4 regions of the Streptomyces crystallinus genome follow, and region 1 is predicted to be linked to each of the others. Evidence: riboswitches for the same ligand, from Rfam matches in the RefSeq annotation. Region 1 holds a riboswitch; each other region holds the start of a gene.
The links. Region 1 has a riboswitch for cyclic di-AMP ahead of ABD236_RS15375 (M23 family metallopeptidase). Riboswitches for the same ligand answer to the same signal wherever they lie in the genome.

Region 1 (4,188 bases):
GCCCGCCGGACCACACCACGATGGGCGAGCTCCTGGAGGCGTGCGCGCGGGTGACCGGCGGCGGCGCGGAGCTGCGCTGGACGGACCCGGAGCCGATCCTGGCCGCCGGGGTCGAGCCGTGGAGCGACCTGCCGGTGTGGATCCCGCCGGGCGAGCTGCACGGCACGATGCACGGCTCCAACGTGTGGAAGGCGGTGCTCTCCGGGCTGCGCTGCCGTCCTGTCGCGGAGACGGCCGCCGACACCTGGGCCTGGCTCCGGTCGATCGGCGGGGAGGCGCCGCAGCGGCCGGACCGCCCCCGGGTCGGACTCGACCCGGAGACGGAGCGGAAGCTGCTGCACGGCTGAGCCGCGCACGGCGCCGCCCACATGACGGCCCGTCAGCGCGGTTGGCCCAGGGGCCAACCCACCTGATGGGCCGTCACAGAGGCAGCAGGTCGGGCCGCTTGGGCTCCACGTGGTCGCCCGAGCTCTCGCCGCGCAGCCGTCGCCCGATCCATGGCACCAGGTGCTCACGCGCCCAGTGGATGTCGTCGCGCCGCACCTCGAGGGTGCCCCGCGGCGGCATCGGGGGCCACTCCTGGTCAGGGTCGGCCGGGATCTCGAGCCCGAGCACCTGGGCGGCGCGCAGCGCGACCCGGGTGTGCCCCTCGGGCGACAGGTGCAGCCGGTCGGCGTCCCACGCCCGCCGGTCCTGGACGGACCGCAGCGACCACAGGTCGAGCACCGGGCACCCGTAGCGGTCGGCGATGGAGCGCACATGCGCGGTGTACGTCGCCACCTTGCCGCGCAGATGCTTGAAGACCGGCACCCCGCGGGTGTCGAACCCGGTGGTCACCATGACCGTCGGGATCGTGCTCTTCAGGTCGGCCACCGCGCGTTCGAAGCGCTCGGCCACGTCGTCCGGGTCGCTGCCCGGCCGGATGATGTCATTGCCCCCCGCACAGAAGCTCACCAGGTCGGGTGCGAGCTCCTTGGCCCGCGGCACCTGCTCCTCGACGATCTGGTCGAGGAGCCTGCCGCGGACCGCGAGATTGGCGTAGCGAAAGGCCCCCTCCGGTCGCTGGTCTGCCAGTAGCACGGCGAACCTGTCCGCCCAGCCGACGAATGCCCCGTCGGGACCGGGGTCGCCGACCCCTTCCGTGAAGCTGTCGCCGATCGCCGTGTACGACCCGAACGTACCGCTGTTGAATGATCTCGAATCGTCTGCCACGGGACCATATCTTTCCCTTACGCGTGTGACCTACGCGACCGTAAGGAGGGGTTGACGGTGGGTGATATAGACCACCCGGTCAGTTGTCCCCAGCGGGAATACGCCGAATACCCCCGGCGATTCGGGCGGCACGGCTTCCGTCAGAGGCTCGCGCCCTGCTGGCGGAGGTAGGCGATCGGGTCGACGTCCGAGCCGTAGTCGGGCGTGGTGCGGATCTCGAAGTGGAGGTGCGGGCCGGTGACGTTGCCGGTGGCGCCGGAGAGCCCGAGCTGCTGGCCCTCGGTCACGCTCTGCCCGGCCGAGACCGAGAGCTGCGAGAAGTGGGCGTACTGGGAGTACATGCCGTCGGCGTGCCGGATGACGACCTGGTTGCCGTACGCGCCGCCCCAGCCGGCCGAGACGACCGTGCCCGCGCCGACGGCCTTCACCACGGTGCCGGTCTCGGCCGCGAAGTCGACGCCGGTGTGGTAACCGCTGGACCACATGGATCCGGCCATGCGGTACGGGGTGCCGATGCTCACGCTGTCCAGGGGCGCGCGGAAGCCGGAGGAGGAGCCCTGGCCGGCCGAGGGGGCGGTGTCGGCCGGGGAAGCGCCGGTGGCCTGGGACGACGTCGACGTGTGGGCCTTGGCGGGGGCCGGCTTCGCGGCCGGCTTCGCGCCGGTCCCGTGCGAGCCGCTCGCCTTGGCGGAGGTGTGCGACGCACCGGCGGCCTTCGCGCCGAGGACGAGCTTCATGCCCGGCCGGATCAGCGCCGGGTCGGAGCCGACGACCTCGCGGTTGTCCTGGTACAGCCGCTGCCAGCCGCCGAGCCGGTGGTCCTCGGCGATCCGCGACAGGCAGTCGCCGCTCTTGACCTTGTACGTGGTCGGTGCGGCCTGCGGGGCGGCGGGCGCGGCGACGAAGGCGGCGGCCCGGGCGGTCTGCTGGGGCGCGGCGGCGGGGGCGGCGGTCTGCGCCGCGGCGTGCGCGCCGGTGGCGCCGAGCAGCGGGATGGCGAGTGCGGCGCCGCCCGTGCCGGCGGCGACCATGCCCCGGGATATCGGGCTGGACTTGGGACGGCGGTGCTTACCCTTCGCGGGCATGGCGGATTCCTCTCCGGCGCCTGCGAGGTGAGCTGTCGGGTTCGGGCTGGAGCTGCCCGGCCGGCACCGCTGCGTCACGGTGCTCCGGCTTCACCCCGAGCCGTGCCGGAATTCCGGACGGCGCTTACCTGGGTCCCCCGCTCCTGCCACGCGTGGATGGGTGCGGATTCCGGGCGGTGGCAGGATTCGGCGGTCCACCCGGATTGCGGTGACCGTAAGCGAGCCCGGCGCACCACGACAAGTGCCCATTCGTCATCCGCATTCCCGGCCGCGAATTCACCGGGGAATTGCGGTCACCCTGCGTGGACCGGAATTCCCAACGGGCCCGGCCGGACGGGGGAATTCATTCGGGGCCGCCACCACGGAACGTCACGGATATGACGCTCCTCACGGGCAACCTCCGTGTCACGCCCGGGAGATGGACAGGGTCCATCAAATCGCCCAATCCGGACGAAAGTTCCGCCCTGATTCACCCAGCCCGAGAGCTATCACCACACTCTGTCCCGTTTTGAGCCGCTACACCCAGATGGGCAGCTTTGTCGCGCTCGGCGGGTGAATTCCTCATCCCTCCCCCGCACCCGCCCGCCGGAAACGGAACACCGCCGCATCAAGATCACCCACAAGCCCGGTGTCCAGGCCCCGGTGCAGCAATACCGCTCCCCGGTGCACGGCCCCGGTGTCCAGGCACCGATAAGCGGCCGCCGGGTCCAGGCCGCGCAGCCGCAGGGCCGGGGGCCGCAGCCCGTGGTGCTGGGCCTGGAGGTGGGCGAGGACGACGGCGTCGTCGCCGCGTACGTACTGGACGGCGCTCAGACCGCCCTCCGGGGGCCGCAGCCGGTACTGGGCACCGAGCTGCACCACCGGCCGGATCTCCTTGTACAGCTCCACCCAGCCGCGCGCCTCGGCCAGTTCGTCCTCGCTCCAGCGGGTGAGGTCCCCGCCGACGCCGAGCACTCCGGCCATCGCGCTGACGAAGCGGAAGCGCAGACTGCTGCGGCGGCCGTTGAGCAGGGTGTTGGGGCTGTCGGTGACCCAGGCGGCCATCACCCGGGCCGGGTGCAGCTGGCTGAAGCCGTGCTGGATGGCGAGCCGGTCCAGCGGGTCGGTGTTGTCGGAGGTCCACACCTGGTCGGTGCGGGAGAGGATGCCGAGGTCGATCCGGCCGCCGCCGCCCGAGCAGGACTCGAAGTCGACCGAGGGGTGTGCGGCCCGCAGCCGGTCCAGCAGGCCGTAGAGCGCCCGTACGTGGTCGATCCAGAGCCGCTGCGGATACTCCTCGCCGGGCCAGCCCGCGTCGCTGAAGGAGCGGTTGAAGTCCCACTTCACATAGTCGACGGGCACGCTGGAGAGCAGCCCGTCCAATTGCTCCCACAGGTGCTCCTGGACGTCGGGGCGGGCGAGGTTGAGCACCAGCTGGTTGCGGAACTCGGTGCGCCGGCGGCCGCTCTGGTGCTGCACCCACTCCGGGTGCGCCCGGTACAGCGCGCTGTCGGGGTTGACCATCTCCGGCTCCACCCAGATCCCGAACCGCATGCCCAGCGCGTGCACCTCGTCCGCGAGCGGCTTCAGCCCGCCGGGGAAGCGCTCGGGGTTGGGCGTCCAGTCGCCGAGCCCGGCGGCGTCGTGGGTGCGCTCCCCGAACCAGCCGTCGTCGACGACGAACAGCTCGACGCCCAGCGCGGCCGCGCGCCCGGCCAGCGCCCGCTGCTGCTCCTCGCCGATGTCGAACCGGGTGGCCTCCCAGGAGTTGAAGAGCACAGGCCGCACCCGCCCGGCCTCCGGGACCACCCGTGCGAGCTGCCAGGCGTGCCACTCTCGGCTGGCCCCGCCGAAGCCGTCCGGGCTCCACAGCCCGGCGAAGACCGGTGTGGTGTACGCGTGGCCGGGCGCG
Region 2 (4,188 bases), on a different contig from region 1:
GCGCTGCGACCGCCCCGGCCAGCAGGTCGTGGCCGTCGAGATCTTCGTCGCCGCCCCGCTGGACGCCGAGCCGGCCGGTCTGGACGGCGTGGCCACGATCATGGCGCGGGCGTTCTCCGAGGGCACCGACAAGCGCTCCGCCGAGGAGTTCGCCGCCGACCTGGAGCGCTGCGGCGCCACCCTGGACGCGCACGCGGACCACCCGGGCGTGCGGGTCTCCCTGGAGGTCCCGGTCTCCCGGCTGCCCAAGGCGCTGGGGCTGCTCGCAGAGGCGCTGCGCGCCCCCGCGTTCGCCGACGCCGAGGTGGACCGCCTGGTGCGCAACCGCCTCGACGAGATCCCGCACGAGCTGGCCAACCCGGCGCGCCGCGCCGCCCAGCAGCTCTCCCGCGAGCTCTTCCCGGCCACCGCGCGCATGTCGCGCCCGCGCCAGGGCACCGAGGAGACCGTCAGCCGCATCGACGCGGGCGCGGTCCGGGCCTTCTACGAGGCGTACGTACGCCCGGCCGCGGCCACCGCGGTGGTCGTCGGCGATCTGGGCGCCACCGACCTGGACGCGGTCCTGGCGGACACCCTGGGCGCGTGGACCGGCACTCCGGCCGAGGAGCGCCCGATGCCCCCGGTCACCGCCGACGACACCGGCCGCGTGGTCATCGTGGACCGGCCCGGCGCCGTCCAGACGCAGCTGCTGATCGGCCGGGTCGGACCCGACCGGCACGACCGCGTCTGGCCCGCCCAGGTCCTCGGGACGTACTGCCTGGGCGGCACCCTCACCTCCCGCCTGGACCGCGTCCTGCGGGAGGAGAAGGGCTACACGTACGGAGTCCGTGCCTACGGCCAGGTGCTGCGCTCCGGCGCGGAGGGCACCGGCGCCGCCATGCTCGCCATCAGCGGCTCGGTGGACACGCCCAACACCGGCCCGGCGCTCGACGACCTGTGGACGGTGCTGCGCAAGCTGGCCGCCGAGGGGCTCACCGACGCCGAGCGGGAGACCGCCGTGCAGAACCTGGTGGGCGTGGCCCCGCTGAAGTACGAGACGGCGGCCGCCGTCGCCGGGACGCTGGCCGACCAGGTCGAGCAGCACCTCCCGGACGACTTCCAGGCGCAGTTGTACGCGCGGCTGGCCGACACGGGCACCGTGGAGGCCACCGCGGCGGTCGTCAGCGCCTTCCCGGTGGACCGGCTGGTGACCGTGCTCGTCGGGGACGCGGCGCAGATCGTGGAGCCCGTCAAGGCCCTCGGAATCGGTGAAGTCACCGTCGTGGCGGGCTGATTGGACCGTCCGCCGGGGCTGCCTCGCGGGCGGGCGGACGAGCCGGGTGAGGACCCCGGTGGCCGAGAGGCCGCCGGGGTCCTCCCTTATGTCCGGTTTATTGGGGAGGTTGCCTGTCTGTCATGTGGCGTGCGCTACAAAAAGACGCGTCTGTTTGGTGATTGAAAGATCAGCCGTCTAGCGTCAGTCCGGCTGTCCGTCACCACCCGTCGCAGCCGCGGCACCGGACAGCGATCGCCGAGTCCCCAACTGGCGCGAGCCAGGGGAGCCGGGGACCCACTCAGTCCCTGGGGTGAATCGGACGCCTCCGTTCGCGGAGGGGCCCGTAGGAGACCTTCCAGCTCCGAACCCGTCAGCTAACCCGGTAGGCGAGATGGAAGGAAAGGACACCGCCACTCCATGGCGTTCACCCGTGCCACCGGGAAGCACCGTCGTCCGAGCGCCGTCTCGCGCAAGAGCGCGAACATAGCGGGCATCGCCACTCTCGCCACCGCCGGAGTCGTGGGCACCCTCGCCTCGCCGGCCCTGGCCGCCGAGACCGCGGCCCCCGCCGCCGCCTCCGTCGAGGACACCGGCATCACCCAGGCCATCGTGATCGGCGACTCGCTCGCCGACCGCATCGACGCCCAGGCCGCCGCCCAGCAGCACGCCGCCGACAAGGCCCGCGCCGCCGCCGAGGCGAAGCGCAAGGCCGAGGCGAAGGCCAAGGAGGAGCGCGAGGCCAGGGAGCGCGCCGCCCGCGAGGCCGAGCGCAAGCGCCTCAACTCCTTCGTCGCCCCGATCGCCGGCAGCTATGTCTCCACCGGCTACAAGACCGGTGGCTCGATCTGGTCCTCCGGCAGCCACACCGGCATCGACTTCCACGCGGGCATGGGCACCTCGGTGCACGCCGTGGGCCTCGGCACGGTCGTCGAGGCGGGCTACGGCGGCGCCTACGGCAACAACATCGTGATCCGCATGAACGACGGCACGTACACGCAGTACGGCCACCTGTCGTCCATCGGCGTGTACGTCGGCCAGCGCGTCGAGCCGGGCCAGCAGATCGGCCTCTCCGGCAACACCGGCAACACCACCGGCCCGCACCTCCACTTCGAGGCCCGCACCTCCGCGGAGTACGGCTCGGACATCGACCCGATCGCCTATCTGCGCTCGCACGGCGTCAACCTCTGACACGGCCGTCCCGCGTCCCACCGAAGCCCCCGGCGCCCGCGCCGGGGGCTTCGTCGTGCCCCCGCCCCCTGCGTGATCCGTCCATGGCCAAAAGATATGCATTGCATACGGCATGTCACCGGGAATTAACAGCCGCTGGAATAGAGTCGCCGAACAGGCGTCGATCGACCGCGTTTCGCGGGGATTAAGGCGGAGGTTCGGTCATGCGCATTCCGGCGCAATCGGTATGCACGGCAATCCGCGACGACATCGTCACGGGGCTCTTCGCGCGCGGCAGCCGGCTCACCGAGGAAGTGCTCGCCCGGCGGTACGGGGTCTCCCGAGTGCCCGTCCGCGAAGCGCTGCGCACGCTGGAGTCCGAGGGGTTCGTCACCACGCGCCGGCACGCCGGGGCCTGTGTCGCCGAGCCCACCGAGCAGGAGGCCGCCGACCTGCTCGAACTGCGCACCATGCTGGAGCCGCTGGCCGCCTCGCGGGCCGCCGCCCGGCGCACCGAGGCCCATCTCAAGGTGCTGCGCGGCCTGGTCAGGCTCGGTCAGGACCGGATCCGGCGGGGCCAGGGCGAGGATCTGCGCTCGCTGGGCGTCTGGTTCCACGAGACGCTCGCCCAGGCCTCCGGCAGCCCCGGCCTCATCGCGTTGCTCACCCAGCTGCGGCACAAGATCGCCTGGATGTACGTGGTGGAGCAGCCCGCGCTGCCCGCCGAGTGCTGGGCGGAGCACGGGGCGATCGTGGACGCGCTGGCGCGCGGCGACGCCGAACGGGCCAGGTCGCTGGCCGCCCACCACGCCGACCGCGCGTTTTCCGCCTATCGCCTGCGGCGCCCGGCCGAGGTGAGGCCTTCGCAACATGCCGTAAACACCGCGAGCGCCCGTGCTTAACAGGGCCGCCGTATACAAAGGGGTGATTCGACGGGGGTGTTTCGTGCTGCCCGAAATCGCCCCGGATATTCGACGGAACGGGCCGTCGGCCCGCACGACCGGCCCATGCGGGTAACCGGTACCGGCGCGCGACCGGTACCCGCACCCAAAAGGAAAGGAGCCGTGGACCCCGAATTCAGGGTCCACGGCTCCGATCGCGAAGTGCGGTGACGCGCCGGGTCCGGCCAGGGGCCGGCCGGGCGGGGTCAGACGGTCTCGGGGAGCTCCTCGAGGCCCTCCGCGACGAGCTTCGCCAGACGCTCCAGGGCAGCCTCGGCGCCGTCCGCCTCGGAGGCCAGCACGATCTCCTCGCCGCCCTGCGCGCCCAGGCCGAGCACCGCGAGCATGGAGGCGGCGTTGACCGGGTTGCCGTCGGCCTTGGCGATCGTCACCGGGACGCCGGAGGCCGTGGCGGCGCGGACGAAGATGGAAGCGGGGCGGGCGTGCAGGCCCTCGGCCCAGCCGACATTGACGCGGCGCTCAGCCATGGTGATGCCCTTCGAAATCTCTGACGGTTGTCTAGACCAGTCTCTCATGTCCTGCGCAGTGCTCGATCCCGACGAGGGTCCCGGATCCGGCGGCCCTTCGGCCCTGGCCGCCCTCTCCACTTGCCCCTACCTTGACCCGACCCAACCGGCCTCGCGACCCGTAGGCTGCCCGTATGCAGGCTCCGCAGGAGAAGACGCAGGACCCCGCGTACCCGGCCCACTGGGAGGCCGACGTCGTGCTGCGCGACGGGGGCACCGCGCGGATCAGGCCCATCACGACCGACGACGCGGAGCGGCTCGTCTCGTTCTACGAGCAGGTGTCGGACGAGTCCAAGTA
Region 3 (4,188 bases), 380 kb from region 1:
ACGGCGACCACCCCACCCCGGAGCAGATAGAGGGCCCGTACTTCAAACCGAACTCCCCCGAACGCACCTCGCTCCTCGAACCCGGCACCCCCGGCACCCGTCTCACCGTCACCGGGTACGTCTTCGGCCGGGCCTGTCTGCCGCTGGCGGGCGTGCTGCTCGACTTCTGGCAGGCGGACACCAACGGCGCGTACGACAACACCGGCTTCCGGATGCGGGGCCACCAGTACACCGACGCGCGCGGGGCGTTCACGCTCACCACCGTCGTGCCGGGGCTCTACCCGGGCCGCACGCGCCACATCCATGTGAAGGCGCAGGCCCCCGGCCGCCCGGTGCTCACCACCCAGCTCTACTTCCCCGGCGAGCCCCGCAACAACACCGACTCGCTCTTCGACGCCCGGCTGCTGATGACCGTACGGGACGCGGGCGGCGCGAAGCAGGCGGCGTTCGACTTCGTGCTCGACGTGGCCCAGTCGCCGTCACCGACCCCCACGCCCACCGACCCCCCGCCCGGCACCACCTGGGCCGTCGGCACCTCCTACCGCTCGGGCGACCGCGTCACGTACGGCGGCCGCACCTACGCCTGTCTCCAGGCCCACACGGCCCAGCCGGGCTGGGAGCCGCCGAACGTGCCCGCGCTGTGGGGGCCCGCGTGACCCTGCGCCCCGGCGCGCGCAACCCCACGGTGTACCGGGGCGGTTGAGGACAGGCCCTGGGGCGCCGCGTGCGCGCGGGCCGTGAGAAGAAAAAGAGACCCCGGCCGCCCGACCCCGCCGGGCGGGCCGGAGGGGGGAGGGCGCCGGGTCGCTCCACCGCGCAGGCGGCCGGGCCGGCGCGCAGAACCCGGCGCTTTCCCCCGACAGTTCGTGTTCCCCGATAGTCTTCAATTCGGCGTCGGATTACCACGCTTTTCAGGATTGCCGTCGCCTTGCCGTTCCGTATGAGCGTCCGGCGGATCCTTCGCCGTAGCGCCCGGATTCGCGACGACGCGGCGGGCGGCTGCGAAATACCGTCGCCTTTTCGGCTGTTCCTCTCGCGGCACTTCCCGCCGTACTTCTCGCAACCACCGCACAGTTCGGGCATTTCCGCCCGGCGGGCGTGGATGGCACACTGCGATCATGACTACGGAAACGATCAGCGCGGCGGCCGCGGGCGCCTGGAAACTCGGTGACCTGTCGGTCAACCGCCTGGGATTTGGCGCTATGCGCCTCACCGGCAGCGCCGCCTTCGACCTCGGCACGCCCAGCGACCGCGAGCGGTCCCTCGCCGTGCTGCGCCGCGCGGTCGAACTCGGCGTCAACCACATCGACACCGCGGCTTTCTACTTCTCCCGGCTCCGGTCCGCCAACGAGCTGATCAGCCGGGCACTGGCCCCCTATCCGGACGATCTGGTCATCGTCACCAAGGTCGGGCCGGGGCGCGACGCGTCCGGCGCGTGGCTGCCCTGGGCCAGGCCGGAGCAACTGCGCGGCCAGGTCGAGGAGAACCTGCGCCAGCTGGGCCGTGACCACCTCGACGTGGTCAACCTGCGCCTCAACGGGCCGGGTTCGCTCGCCGAACACTTCGGCGCGCTGGCCGAGCTGCGCCAGGCGGGCCTCATCCGCCACCTGGGCCTCTCCAACATCGACCCCGAGCATCTGGCGGAGGCCCAGGCCATCGCGCCGGTGGTCTGTGTGCAGAACCGGTACGGCCTGGACAGCCGGCGGACGGGCTCCGACGAGGTGCTGCGGCTCTGCGGTGAGCAGGGCATCGCGTTCGTCCCGTTCTTCGCCATCGCGGGGGAGGGGCGCGAGAGCGGTGCGGCACAGACCGGGGCCACGGACGGCGACGCCGTCCTCGCGGTCGCCCGCGCGCATGGTGTGACGTCCGCGCAGGTCCGCCTCGCGTGGACGCTCGCGCAGGGCGAGCACGTGCTGGCCATCCCGGGCACCGGCAACCCGGACCACCTGGTGGAGAACGTGGCCGCGGGCGCGCTGCGGCTCACGGACGAGGAGATGGCGCTGCTCCAGACGCCCTGCTAGATGTCCGAAATGGACCCTGGGTGACGGTTTTAAGTCCTATGTCGCCAATCGTTTCATTGGGAACGAAAAAGAGGCTTAGCTTTCGATTGGCTTTCATTTGGGTGCTGCCAGTGAAATATCTGTCGTCCCGGTGAAAGTCGGCGGAAGACGTGAAATGGGTCACGCGGGCCCCCGGCGGGCAGGGCCGCGGCGGGGCACGCATTCCGTTCTGTGGAGGGCGAGTTGGGGGTACGGGGAGAGAAGCACCCGTATCCCCGGAACCCGGTGGATCTTTCTTGACGATCTCCGCGTGAATTCCCGCTCTTGTTCACGCCGGTCCCCTTCGTTTACGGTCACGCTCAAATCCGGATGGACCGCCGAATCCTGCCGCTGTCCGGAAACCTCCCACACACGAAAAGGCAGGAGCGGGGGAACCAGGTAGGCCGCCGAATCCGGATGACGGAACGGCTCGGGGTGAAGCCGCGTGCAGCGCGGCCGGGCACTCTCGCCCGAACCCGACAGCTCACCTCGCAGGCGAACGAGAGGAATTCTCCATGCCTGCAAAGGGTAAGCACCGCCGCCCCAAGTCCAGCACCCTCACCCGGGGCATCGCCGCCGCGGGCACGGGCGGCGCCGCGCTCATCATTCCGGTGATCGGCGCGACCAGCGCCGGTGCCGCGCCCTCGGCGGCCCCGCACTCCGGTGCCGTGGCCAAGGCCCCGGCCGCCGTGGCCAAGGCGGCGCCGACGACCTACTCCGTGGTCGCCGGCGACTCCCTCTCCAAGATCGCCAAGGACCTGCGGGTGAGCGGCGGCTGGAAGCAGCTCTACCAGGACAACCGCCAGGCCATCGGCGGCAACCCGGCCATCATCCACCCCGGCCTGGAGCTGGCCGTGGGCAAGAAGGCCCCGGCGGCCTCCGCCGACCGTACGGCCACGACCCAGCGGGCCGACCGCTCGGCGCGGACCTCCACCCTGCCCCAGCAGGCGACCGCCGCCGTGGCGAAGACGGCGACGTACTCCGACAACCTGGACGGCTGGATCCGGCAGTCGCTGGACATCATGGCCCAGCACGGCATCCCGGGCTCCTACGACGGCATCTACCGCAATGTGATGCGCGAGTCGTCGGGCAACCCGCTGGCCATCAACAACTGGGACTCCAACGCCGTGGCCGGCACCCCGTCCAAGGGCCTCCTCCAGGTCATCGACCCCACCTTCGCGGCCTTCCACGTGCCCGGCACGTCGACGGACAGCTACGACCCGGTCGCCAACATCGTCGCCGCGTGCAACTACGCGGCCAAGACCTACGGCTCGATCGACAACGTGAACGGCGCCTACTGACCGAGTCCTCCTGCCGCCCGGGTGGGATGCAGACCATCTGGTCCAACAAGGACCAGATGGTCTGTTACTTTGGCGTGACCAGGCCCAGGGGAGGACCGTCATGCCACGCCCGACGCGCGCCGAGCTCGACGAGGAGATCGTCGAGGCCGCCGCCGAGCTCTTCACCACGCGGGGATACCGCGGCACCTCCGTGCAGGAGATCGCGGACCGGGTCGGCTACTCCAAGACGGGCCTGCTGCACCGCTTCCCCTCCAAGGAGCGGCTGCTCGCGGCGACACTGACCGGCCCGCTGACCGAGTTCGCCGCGCTTCGGGCCACCTGGGACGCCCTGCCGGAGGGTCCCGAGCGGCACCGGCGGGCCTCGGCCGACCTGGTCGACCTGGCGCTGCGCCACCGCTCCCGCCTCGCCCTCCTCTTCAACTCCGGGCTGCCGGTGCTGCCCGGCGCGCTCGCCGGTGTCGAGGGCATGGGGGATCTCGGGGACCACCGCACGGAGACCCTCGCCGCCTTCGCGGACGCGGACGACCTGGCGGGCACGATCCGGGCGCAGCTGGCCGTGACCGGGCTGCTCAGCACCGTCGCCGCGCGCCAGGACGTGCCGGACGAGCTGCTGCGCGCCCCGCTGCTCGAGGCCTTCCGCGCCGCGTGCGGGATACGCGCGCAGCATGAGGGGGCCGCGCGATGACGCCGCGTGCTGTCGCGAGCCGGGCGCTGCGCGGATGGCGCAAGTACGCCGTCGCCGTCGTCGTGCTCGCCGGGCTGGGCCTGGCGGGCGACCGGGCCGCGGCCGCCTGGACCGAACACCGTACGGCCGACGCCTTCCAGAAGGCCCAGGGCCTCAAGTCCGC
Region 4 (4,188 bases), on a different contig from region 1:
CCCGCCGAACCGCTCGCGCTCTCCTCGATGCGGGCCCGCTCGATGGCCCGCGACTTCGCGTACCGCACCTTCGGCGGCAAGCGGGCGGCGCGGACGGTCGCCGAGTACGAGGCGTTCGCGACGGCGCTGGCGTTCCTGCGCCGCCGGGCCCGGCGCACCGAGGCCGGCCCGGACTTCACGGCCCGCGAGCAGGAGCTGCTGCACCATCTGTGGGCGCGCCGGGAGGTGGCCGGGCCCGCGCTGCTGTACGCGGCGGGCGCGGCGGGCCGCATCTGGATCCCGCCGCAGCCGTATCCGTACGGCCACCCGGCGACGTACGGACACCAGGCCCCGTACGGACACGACCAGTCCTCCCCGTACAACCCCTATCTGCGCTGAGGCGAGCGGCGGCTACGCCGAGGCGGTCTTCAGCTCGCTCAGCTCCGCGTCCGTGAGCTCCAGGTCGGCGACGGCGAGGAGCGCGGGCAGCTGCTCGACGGTACGGGCCGAGGCGATCGGGGCGACCACGGTCGGCTGGGCGGCGAGCCAGGCCAGCGCCACGGTCGCGGGCTCGGCGCCGTGCTCCTGGGCGATACGGTCGAGCGCGGCCAGCACCTTGGTGCCCCGCGCGGTCTCCAGGTGCTTGGCGGCGCCCTGGGCCCGCGCGCTCTCGACGTGCCGGCCCGGGCGGTACTTGCCGGTGAGGAAGCCGGCGGCGAGCGCGAAGTAGGGGACGGCGGCCAGGCCCGAGCGGGCGGCGGTGTCCTGGAGGGCGCCCTCGTAGGTGTCGCGCGAGACCAGGTTGTAGTGCGGCTGGAGGGCGACGTACTTGGCCAGGCCCTCGCGGTCGGAGAAGTCCAGCGAGTCCTTCAGCCGCGCCGGGGAGATGTTGGAGGCGGCCACCGCGCGCACCACACCGTCCTTCACCAGCTGGTCGAGGGCGGTGACGATCTCCTCGACGGGGACGGACTCGTCGTCGAAGTGCGTGTAGTACAGGTCGATGTAGTCGGTGCCGAGGCGGCGCAGCGAGGCCTCGGCTCCCGCCTTGATCGTGGCGGCCGCGAGCCCCTTGAACCGGGGGTGCCCGCCCACCTTGGTGGCGATGACGACGTCCTCGCGGTTGCCGCGCGCCGCCAGCCACCGGCCGATGGTCTTCTCGGACTCGCCGCCCTCGTTGCCCGGGGCCCAGGCCGAGTAGACGTCGGCGGTGTCCACGAAGTTGCCGCCCGCCTCGGTGTACGCGTCGAGCACCGCGAACGACGCGGCCTCGTCGGCCGTCCAGCCGAAGACGTTGCCGCCGAGGGCGAGCGGGAAGACGGACAGATCGGAGGAGCCGAGGGGGCGCAGAGAGGTCATAGGGGGTGAACGGGCGGGCGGGGCGCGGCTATTCCACGCGATGCGCCCCCTCGCCCGGCGCTCCCTACGGGTTCAGGCCCTTGGACTGGAGCCACCCCATCGGGTCGATGCCCGTGCCGCCGGGGGTGTGTACCTCCAGGTGCAGATGGGGGCCGGTCACGTTGCCGGTGGCGCCGACGCGGCCGATCGTCTCGCCGGTCGTCACCTTCTGCCCGGCGCTGACCGCGATCGAGGACTGGTGGCAGTACCAGAGCTCGGTGCCGTCCTCCAGCTCGACGACCGTGCGGTAGCCGTACGAACCGGACCAGCCCGCCGACTTGACCGTGCCGCCGTGGATCGCCTTGAGCGGGGTGCCGGTGGGGGCGGCGAAGTCGAGGCCGGTGTGGTGGCCGGAGGACCACATCGAGCCGGCCTCGCCGAAGGTCGAGGTGATCGTGTACGAGGCGACCGGGAGCGAGAAGCTCTTGGCGAGCTCGGCCAGGCGCTCCTCCTCCGCCTTCTTGGCGGCGGCCTCCTCGGCGGCCTTCTTCGCGGCCGCCGCCTTCTGCGCGGCGGCGCTCTGCGCGGCCTTCGCCTCGGCCGCCGCCTTCTGCGCGGCATCCTTCTCGGCGGCCGCCCTGGCCTCGGCCTCGGCGCTGCTCCGCTGCTGCTCGGCCTGCTGGAGGATACGGGCGCGCAGGGCCTCGCCGGCGCCCGTGGCGCCCTGCTCGGCGTCGGCCCGGGAGACGCCGGCCATGGTCAGGGGGGCGCTCGCCACGGCGCGGTCGGCCCGGTCCGCCGGGGAGGCGTCGGGCTCGTCGTCGCCCGCGAGGTCGGAGATCAGGGTGCCCACGCCCGGCAGCGACTTGACGTCGGGGAGTTTATCCGCGACCGCGTCGGGCAGGGATATGGAGACCGGCGGCTTGGTCTGCGCACTGGCCATGCCGCCCGCGCCGACGGCCGCGATGACACCGACGCCGAGGACGGTGGAGCTGCGGGCGAGCCCGCCGCGCTGCTTGATGACGCGGTGTCTGCCGCGTACGGAGGACACGGACTCCTCCGTGGGGTTCCACTCCTCCCACACCTCGGTGTCGCTGGGCGCGGTCCCGTACAGGGAGACGGGGGGAACCGGCGGGGTGCCGAGGGCAGGCTCGTTGGACGCCACGGGGGCGCACTCCTTTCCTTCCTTCTCGCCTACCGGGTTAGCTGACGGGTTCGGAGCAGGAAGGTCTCCTACGGGCATCTCGAAGAGACAAAGATGCCCGATTCACCCCAAGTTGGTGGTTCCCCGGTTCCCTTGCGGGATTCGGCGCGTGCGCACGGTGCCGCCTCTGCGACGGCTGGGACGACCGCGCTGCGTTATCGAACGTTAATAGACAGGCGGACCGGATTCCAAGCCGTTCCCGGTAATCGCCGGGGACAAGTGCTGACGGTATGTCAATTGTTATGCGCAGGGATGCCGTTCGGGCACGGTCAGTCACGGCACCACGGGCATCGTCCGCCGCCGCTCCGGCTGGCGCGCCCCGGGCCGCCCCACCGCGAGCAGCGCCATGTCGTCGCTGGCGCCGCCGCCCGTATGTCTGCGCACATCGTCGACCAGAGCGTCCAGCACCTCCTCGGGGCCCGGGAAGATCCGGCCGCGCAGCCGCTCGTACGGGTCGTAGAAGACCCCGGGCGGGTCCAGTGAGCGCGCTTCGGAGAGGCCGTCGGTGTAGAGGAGCAGCGTCGCCCCGGCCGGGAACGGGTACGTCTGCGCCCGGTCCGGCCACACCCCCAGCTCCGCCATCCCCAGCGGCAGCGCGGGGTCGGCCGGGGCGAGCACGTCCAGCGCCCCGTCGGCGTGCAGCAGCAGCGGCTCGGGGTGGCCCCGGTTCACCAGCCGTACGGACGCGGCGCCGCGCGGGACCTCGGCGAGCACGGCCGTGGTGAACCCCTCGAAGGCGTCCAGGCCGGAGCGCCGGGTGCCCTCCCGGGCCAGCGCCCGCTCCAGGCGCCCGGCCACCTCCTCCAGGGTCGCCTCCTGCTCGGCCGCCTCCCGGAACGCCCCGATGACCACGGCCACCGCCTCGACCGCCTCCAGGCCCTTGCCCCGCACGTCCCCGACGACCAGGCGCACCCCGTACGGCGTGTCCTGGACCGCGAAGAGGTCCCCGCCGATGAAGGCGTCGGCCTGCGCCGCCTCGTACCGCGCGGCCACCTGGAGGCCCCCGATGCGCTCGGCCGGCGTCGGCAGCACGGCGCGCTGGGCGGTCTCCGCGATGACCCGGGCCGAGGCGAGGCGCTCGCCGCTGCGGCGCAGCATGCGGTTGATGACCAGGGCCAGCGCGCCGACGGTGGTGACGGTGAACAGCTCGCTCACCGCCTCCCCGGTACTGGGGATGTCGTGCAGATACTCGGTGAGCAGCACCGCCCCGACCGCCGAGGCGCCCGCGGCGGCGGTGCCCAGCGGGCCGCAGAAGGGGGCCGCGACCAGGGGCGCGGCCGCGAAGAGGGCGGCGGCGGTCAGATCGGGCGGGGTCGCCGCGTCCAGGACGACCCCGACGACGAGGAGCAGCGCGGGCAGTACGCGCACCAGGGCCAGGCGCCGGGAGCCCTCCCGGCCGACGCCGTCCGATCGCTGCCGCACCTGGGGTCTCCTGCCCGTCCGCGGGGCCGCCGACGTTCCGCGCCCCACCCAGGGTGCCGGGCCCCGCCGCGTGCCGCGAACGCTCCTCGGCCAACCGGGTGGGCGCTGCGTGCGGACGCCCGGGCGGAGGCCGCGGACGGGCCCTCAGTGCCGGTCCGCGCCGGTCGCGATGAGCCGCGCCCGGCACCGGCGGGGCCCGGCCCGGCCGCGCACACAGGTCCCCCGGGCATGGCGGCGGGCCGCCGGAC

Region 2: another riboswitch for cyclic di-AMP. It lies ahead of ABD236_RS00605 (M23 family metallopeptidase); the one in region 1 lies ahead of ABD236_RS15375 (M23 family metallopeptidase).
Region 3: another riboswitch for cyclic di-AMP. It lies ahead of ABD236_RS13685 (transglycosylase SLT domain-containing protein); the one in region 1 lies ahead of ABD236_RS15375 (M23 family metallopeptidase).
Region 4: another riboswitch for cyclic di-AMP. It lies ahead of ABD236_RS30065 (M23 family metallopeptidase); the one in region 1 lies ahead of ABD236_RS15375 (M23 family metallopeptidase).

What each region holds. Positions count from the first base shown of each region.
Region 1 is NZ_BAAACA010000014.1:1,067,851-1,072,038, forward strand. It holds gene ABD236_RS15365 (NAD-dependent epimerase/dehydratase family protein) at 1-347, shown strand, start outside; gene ABD236_RS15370 (SGNH/GDSL hydrolase family protein) at 421-1,212, opposite strand; gene ABD236_RS15375 (M23 family metallopeptidase) at 1,353-2,297, opposite strand; cyclic di-AMP (ydaO/yuaA leader) riboswitch at 2,302-2,483, opposite strand; gene ABD236_RS15380 (alpha-galactosidase) at 2,859-4,188, opposite strand, start outside.
Region 2 is NZ_BAAACA010000001.1:144,803-148,990, forward strand. It holds gene ABD236_RS00600 (M16 family metallopeptidase) at 1-1,273, shown strand, start outside; cyclic di-AMP (ydaO/yuaA leader) riboswitch at 1,499-1,659, shown strand; gene ABD236_RS00605 (M23 family metallopeptidase) at 1,673-2,443, shown strand; gene ABD236_RS00610 (GntR family transcriptional regulator) at 2,647-3,324, shown strand; gene ABD236_RS00615 (HPr family phosphocarrier protein) at 3,570-3,851, opposite strand; gene ABD236_RS00620 (bifunctional acetate--CoA ligase family protein/GNAT family N-acetyltransferase) at 4,025-4,188, shown strand, end outside.
Region 3 is NZ_BAAACA010000014.1:686,798-690,985, reverse strand. It holds gene ABD236_RS13695 (dioxygenase family protein) at 1-656, shown strand, start outside; gene ABD236_RS13690 (oxidoreductase) at 1,119-2,021, shown strand; cyclic di-AMP (ydaO/yuaA leader) riboswitch at 2,366-2,552, shown strand; gene ABD236_RS13685 (transglycosylase SLT domain-containing protein) at 2,555-3,340, shown strand; gene ABD236_RS13680 (TetR/AcrR family transcriptional regulator) at 3,441-4,025, shown strand; gene ABD236_RS13675 (LmeA family phospholipid-binding protein) at 4,022-4,188, shown strand, end outside.
Region 4 is NZ_BAAACA010000046.1:20,240-24,427, forward strand. It holds gene ABD236_RS30055 (PrsW family intramembrane metalloprotease) at 1-378, shown strand, start outside; gene ABD236_RS30060 (aldo/keto reductase) at 391-1,335, opposite strand; gene ABD236_RS30065 (M23 family metallopeptidase) at 1,400-2,479, opposite strand; cyclic di-AMP (ydaO/yuaA leader) riboswitch at 2,491-2,636, opposite strand; gene ABD236_RS30070 (PP2C family protein-serine/threonine phosphatase) at 2,792-3,940, opposite strand; gene ABD236_RS30075 (hypothetical protein) at 4,085-4,188, opposite strand, start outside.